DNA from 2 places in the Listeria sp. Marseille-Q6474 genome. Region 2 is predicted to be linked to the other one. Evidence: predicted binding sites of a transcription regulator. Region 2 holds the regulator's gene; the other holds the start of a gene.
The links. The regulator CtsR, encoded in region 2, represses protease genes until heat stress. The targets are predictions, from matches to a motif close to ATGGTCAATAAAGGTCAAACA.

Region 1: the regulator CtsR is predicted to act here: its motif matches at 1,805-1,825, upstream of clpP (ATP-dependent Clp endopeptidase proteolytic subunit ClpP).

What each region holds. Positions count from the first base shown of each region.
Region 1 is NZ_CAMPPS010000001.1:2,085,765-2,089,262, reverse strand. Features, by position in the region: gene OC533_RS10465 (DUF898 family protein) at 1-46, shown strand, start outside; tRNA gene OC533_RS10460 (tRNA-Arg) at 100-171, opposite strand; gene OC533_RS10455 (lytic polysaccharide monooxygenase) at 292-1,728, opposite strand; gene clpP (ATP-dependent Clp endopeptidase proteolytic subunit ClpP) at 1,886-2,482, shown strand; gene OC533_RS10445 (amino acid permease) at 2,532-3,498, opposite strand, start outside.
Region 2 is NZ_CAMPPS010000001.1:1,451,575-1,455,072, forward strand. Features, by position in the region: gene OC533_RS07280 (protein arginine kinase) at 1-373, opposite strand, end outside; gene OC533_RS07285 (UvrB/UvrC motif-containing protein) at 370-888, opposite strand; gene OC533_RS07290 (CtsR family transcriptional regulator) at 901-1,359, opposite strand; rRNA gene rrf (5S ribosomal RNA) at 1,504-1,619, opposite strand; rRNA gene OC533_RS07300 (23S ribosomal RNA) at 1,697-3,498, opposite strand, start outside.

The sequences.
Region 1 (3,498 bases), 630 kb from region 2:
TATTAAGCTAGAAGATTGGAAAGTAAAAAATACGATTTTTAAATAAAAAATAAAAACATCTTACAAATGAGCTTTCGCCAATTGTGAGATGTTTTTTTATGCCCTCGGAGGGAATCGAACCCCCATTTTAAGAACCGGAATCTTACGTGCTATCCGTTGCACCACGAGGGCTTTATGTACAAAGAAAATGTTTACCGTACGAATAATAATTATAGCGAAATTCGTATGTTTTTACAAGCTTTATTTTGAATGAAGAAGCCAGCGCATCCTGAGATTTGCTGGCTTCAATAGTTAATTTACCACTATCCAAATAGATGAACTATCTGGTTTTTCACCTCGTACCCACCATTTTGCTTGGTAGATTTTACCATTGTATGAAACTTTTTCTCCGCCATTATAGGCTTTTTGGGTGTTCCAAACTGGCAATTCGGTGCTGTTTGATTTCCATACATCGCTCGTATCTGGTGCGTTACCTTTAGTCCACCATTTCGCTGTGTAAGCTATCCCATTATAATAAATTTGGTCGCCTGCATTATAAATTCGATCAGCTTTCCAAGTGTTCATTGGGTCTAGTGGTTTAGTTTTGGCTGTGATTTCGTTACTTACTAGTGAACGATTACCTGATGTATCAACTGCATATACTTTGTAGCTATAACTTGTATCACTTTCTAGTTTTGTATCTTCAAACATCGTGGAAGTCGTTGTTGCGATTTTCGTATTATTTCGATATAGTTCATAATTTTTCACTTCAACATTATCCGTTGACGCTTGCCAACAAAGTGCAATAGTAGTGTCTGTTTGTGCATGTGACATTAAACCTTTTGGTGCTGTTGGAGCTTCTTTATCAGCGGCTGGTGCTTCTTTCGTTGTTAATTTAGCGCTGTTACTAAGTGAAGATGCATTACCAGAAAAATCTTTTGCACGCACTGTATACGTATAGGTTGTATTGTCTTTTACAGTTGTATCTTCGTATGCGGCAACTTGACTTTCCCCGATTACTTTTCCATCACGTAAAATTTCATATCCTTTAATTCCTACATTATCCTTAGAAGCAGTCCATGTTAAACTTACTTTTTTAGCAGTGGTTGTTCCTGTTAAATTAGTCGGTTCAGTAGGTGCTTCATTGTCTACAATTGGTTCAATATCAGAATTAATGATATTTGCGTCGATAACTTGGTAAAATGCATTTCCAGTATCCGCAATTGACCAAACACCTAAGATAACATAATAACCAGAACGATCATTTGGAATAGTTATTTCTTGTTTTGATAGTCTATCAGGTACGCTACCATCAGCTGTAATTGTCGCTAACGGTTCAAAGTCTGCTCGTGTTAAAGGTTTATTTGGATCCCAACCTTTTTTGGTAATAAAATAATCCCAACTACTTGTTCTATGTGGCGCTGTTAAAGTCCATTCTACAGTTAATGGGCCTGATTCTACATCTACTTTTGCCCATCGATCTTGTGTTTGAGCATCTAACAGTGAGTATTTTCCTCCGCCTGCAATTTTGCCATCAACAGGGCCACTTGCTGGAAAACCTTTTGGTGCTTCTACGCTTTGTGGCTCGTATTGTGCTGCTCCAACTCCCGTATTAATCCCTTGATTAGCTAAGTATACCCGACTCGCTGGTTTAGATATGTATCCATGGGCAGCGGCACTTGTTTCGAAGAGGACGACAGATAATATTGCAACAACAAAAAACATTCCAATTTTTGAAAATTTATTCATGGTGCACCTTCCTTTCAGTATAGTTCATTATACCTTTTTGTTAATTTTTTTTAAAATAGTTTGCTCCAAACTTTATCATTTGACCTAATTTGACCATTCGTGTATGATATAAACAAAGCTAAATTAAAATATACAATTTAACAGGAGGAATCTTGATATGAACTTAATTCCAACAGTAATTGAACAAACTAGCCGCGGTGAACGCGCATACGACATTTATTCTCGTTTATTAAAAGACAGAATTATTATGTTAGGCTCTGCAATTGATGATAACGTTGCTAACTCAATTGTTTCCCAATTATTATTCTTAGATGCACAAGATCCTGAAAAAGATATTTTCTTATATATCAACTCTCCAGGAGGAAGTATTTCAGCAGGGATGGCAATTTACGACACAATGAATTTCGTTAAAGCTGACGTGCAAACTATCGGTATGGGGATGGCTGCTTCCATGGGCTCATTCTTATTAACAGCCGGTGCAAATGGTAAACGTTTCGCTTTACCGAATGCAGAAATCATGATTCACCAACCACTAGGCGGCGCTCAAGGTCAAGCAACTGAAATTGAAATTGCTGCTCGTCATATTCTAAAAATCAAAGAACGTATGAATACGATTATGGCTGAAAAAACTGGGCAACCTTATGAAGTAATCGCTCGCGATACCGATCGTGATAATTTCATGACTGCTCAAGAAGCAAAAGATTACGGTTTAATTGATGACATCATCGTTAACAAATCCGGCTTAAAAGGCTAATTAAATAAAAAAGTGGGCTTGTAATTACAAGCCCACTTTTTTTCTTGCCTTATTTTATACGTAAAGCAGAATGTTTTCTTCCATAGAATGTATAAACAATAATCCCAAGTACAAACCAAACACCAAATGCAATCCAAGTTGTTTTAGATAAATTAAGCATTAAGTAGACACAAAGTAAAAACGAAAGTGCTGGTACCACTGGATAAAACGGTGTCTTAAAGCCTTTTTGATTAAGCTCAGGGTTGCGACGTAAGAAGAAAATTCCGACTGAAACCATCGCAAAAGCAAATAGTGTACCGATATTAATTAATTGTGCCAAATCTTCCATTGGTACTGTTGAGGCAATCAAGCCCATTACTGTCGCAAAAATCATCGTATTTCTAACCGGGGTATCGTTCTTGCTGATTTTTGAAAAAGATTTTGGTAGTAGTCCGTCACGTCCCATCGCAAACAATAATCTAGTTCCACCGTATGACATAACAAGCACAACTGTTGTCATTCCTACAATTGCTCCAACTGAAAGCAAGCCTGCAATCCAGTTTTGATTAATCGCTTGAAGCGCAAAAGCAACTGGTGCACTAACTCCAACTAAATCAGTGTACGGAACAATGCCTGTTAGAACTGCCGATAATAAAATATAAAGCAACGTACACACTGCCAATGAAGCGATAATCCCAATCGGCATATTTTTTTGTGGATTTTTCACTTCTTCTGCTGCACTAGATACGGCGTCAAAACCAATATAAGCAAAGAAAACGGTAGAAGCTCCCGTAATCACACCTTGCACTCCAAATGGTAAAAACGGTGTCCAATTATCTGGTTTCACATAAAATGCACCTACGATAATAAATAAAACAACAACAGCAATTTTTACTAACACCATGATATTATTTACTCTCGTAGATTCGCGAATACCAAAACTAAGTAAAATTCCAATAACCATAACTACTACAAAAGCGAGTAAATCAAAGTAAGTACCTGCGCTTGGGTTATAAGCGGAAGATATAGCTGTTGGT
Region 2 (3,498 bases):
CAAACAACCTTAACCCTGGTGTCATGCATTGTATCCGCAAATGATCTTCTTCATTTAACATAATACTCACATTTTCTTGTTCATTTAAGAGAACTGCACCATATTCACTTTTATTCATCATATAAGGACTAATTAAATGCTTTTCAACTAAAAGAGCCTTTTGCAACTTAGAAATCTGATTCATTTTGATTAAAGTGAAATTATCATCAAATACCTCCGCGATATTATCAACAACCTCTTCCTTTTGTTCATAAATAGGAAACTGCTCATCTTTTAAATTTCTAGCAAGTCTAATACGTGAACTCAGGACAACATCATCGTCATCACCAGCATTTTCTAACCAAGAACTGAGCCGAGGTTCGAATACATTCATTTATCCTCACCCCCAGCTTTCAAAGCCCTTATTTCATCACGAATAATTGCGGCTTCCTCAAATTCTTCATTTTTTACTAAGTCTGCTAACTTATCTTGAAGACGGTTTATCTCATTCTGCACATCTTCCGCACGTTCAATTTCCACAGGTACTTTTCCAATATGCTTTTTATAACCATTTTGCACCCGACCAATAATCGGAACTAATTGCTCCTCAAAAGCTGAATAACACTCCGCACAACCAACCCGATTAGTTTGTAAAAACTCCTCAAAGCTTAGATTGCAATTTTCACAAACCACTTTTTTCTGAGCAGATTCTTCTTTTTGTAATAACGTCAAAAAATCCAGAGCTACTTCACTAAAAGTATCCATTGCTTTAACAAGGTCTTTTTCAGAAGCAAGCGCCTCCTTAGTAGCACAATTCTCGCACAAGTATAACGACTCCACTTTCCCAGCTTCATTTAACTGTTGAAGCGCAATTATCGCCTTGTTTTCCCCACACTTTTGACAAATCATAGCCATCACACCTTAATCATATTTCAAAGCAACTAACATTGATTCGAGTATCCTACTACGCAAAATATCTCTATCTGGCAGAGGTAAAATTAAAACCTCACGATCAAGTGCAGCAACCATCAGTCTTGCTTCTTTCTTCGTTATAACATCTTCTTCAAGTAACCTTAAAATTACATCTTCAGAAAAAGATTGAGATACCTTTTTATCATGAACCATAGATATAATAGCTTCTAATAATTGAAGCTTATCATTCATTTTCACTTTGATAATCCGAATATATCCGCCGCCACCGCGTTTACTTTCAACAATATACCCGCGTTCCATTGTAAATCTAGTATTGATTACATAGTTGATTTGAGAAGGCACACATTCAAACTTATCCGCAATTTCACTTCTCTTAATTTCAACAGCTTCACTAGACTCCAGTACTTGCTTTAAATAAGCTTCTATAATATCAGAAATATTTTTCATTATAAGGAATCTCCTTTCCATATTTTCCAAATCACTGACTTTGACTATTTTTGACTTTAATTATACTAGATACCTGTACCTTTTAGCAATTTATTTATCTTTTTATAACAAAAAAAGCCCTAAATAATTAGGACTTTTAATATTGCCCGGCAGCGACCTACTCTCGCAGGGGGAAGCCCCCAACTACCATTGGCGCAGAGAAGCTTAACTACCGTGTTCGGGATGGGAACGGGTGTGACCTTCTCGCCATAACTACCAGACAATATGAAGTTGTTGAAAGATTGCTCTCTCAAAACTAGAGAAGAAAGGGTTCAGTTAGGTAACTTCGTTTCATTTTTTGGTTAAGTCCTCGATCGATTAGTATTTGTCCGCTCCATGTATCGCTACACTTCCACTCCAAACCTATCTACCTGATCATCTTTCAGGGATCTTACTTTCCGAAGAAATGGGAAATCTCATCTTGAGGGGGGCTTCACGCTTAGATGCTTTCAGCGTTTATCCCTGCCACACATAGCTACCCAGCGATGCTCCTGGCGGAACAACTGGTACACCAGCGGTGTGTCCATCCCGGTCCTCTCGTACTAAGGACAGCTCCTCTCAAATTTCCTGCGCCCGCGACGGATAGGGACCGAACTGTCTCACGACGTTCTGAACCCAGCTCGCGTGCCGCTTTAATGGGCGAACAGCCCAACCCTTGGGACCGACTACAGCCCCAGGATGCGACGAGCCGACATCGAGGTGCCAAACCTCCCCGTCGATGTGGACTCTTGGGGGAGATAAGCCTGTTATCCCCGGGGTAGCTTTTATCCGTTGAGCGATGGCCCTTCCATGCGGAACCACCGGATCACTAAGCCCGACTTTCGTCCCTGCTCGACTTGTCAGTCTCGCAGTCAAGCTCCCTTGTGCCTTTACACTCTGCGAATGATTTCCATCCATTCTGAGGGAACCTTTGGGCGCCTCCGTTACTCTTTAGGAGGCGACCGCCCCAGTCAAACTGCCCACCTGACACTGTCTCCCCACGCGCTTAGCGTGGCGGGTTAGAATGGTCATACAGCCAGGGTAGTATCCCACCATTGCCTCCTCGTATGCTAGCGCACACGTCTCTTCGGCTCCTACCTATCCTGTACAAGCGGTACAAACATTCCATATCAGGTTGCAGTAAAGCTCCACGGGGTCTTTCCGTCCTGTCGCGGGTAACCTGCATCTTCACAGGTACTATAATTTCACCGAGTCTCTCGTTGAGACAGTGCCCAGATCGTTGCGCCTTTCGTGCGGGTCGGAACTTACCCGACAAGGAATTTCGCTACCTTAGGACCGTTATAGTTACGGCCGCCGTTTACTGGGGCTTCAATTCGTACCTTCGCCGAAGCTAAGCACTCCTCTTAACCTTCCAGCACCGGGCAGGCGTCAGCCCCTATACGTCACCTTACGGTTTTGCAGAGACCTGTGTTTTTGCTAAACAGTCGCCTGGGCCTATTCACTGCGGCTCTCTCGGGCTTGCACCCTAATAGAGCACCCCTTCTCCCGAAGTTACGGGGTCATTTTGCCGAGTTCCTTAACGAGAGTTCTCTCGCTCACCTTAGGATTCTCTCCTCATCTACCTGTGTCGGTTTGCGGTACGGGCAGTACTACTCTTCCTAGAGGCTTTTCTTGACAGCGTGAAATCAGGAACTTCCGTACTTAATTTCCTTCCCCATCACAGCTCATGCTTCGCAAGAAGCGGATTTGCCTACTTCTCACACTCACTGCTTGGACGCACATTTCCATTCGTGCGATTCCCTATCCTTCTGTGTCACCCCATCGGTTAAACAATTAGCACTGGTACAGGAATCTCTACCTGTTGTCCATCGCCTACGCCTATCGGCCTCGGCTTAGGTCCCGACTAACCCTGAGCGGACGAGCCTTCCTCAGGAAACCTTAGATATTCGGTGGAAGGGATTCTCACCCTTCTTTCGCTACTCATACCGGCATTCTCACTTCTAAGCGCTCCACCAGTCCTTCCGGTCTGACTTCACCGCCCTTAGAACGCTCTCCTACCACGAACCTCCGAAGAGGTTCATCCACAGTTTCGGTAATATGTTTAGCCCCGGTACATTTTCGGCGCGGGGTCACTCGACCAGTGAGCTATTACGCACTCTT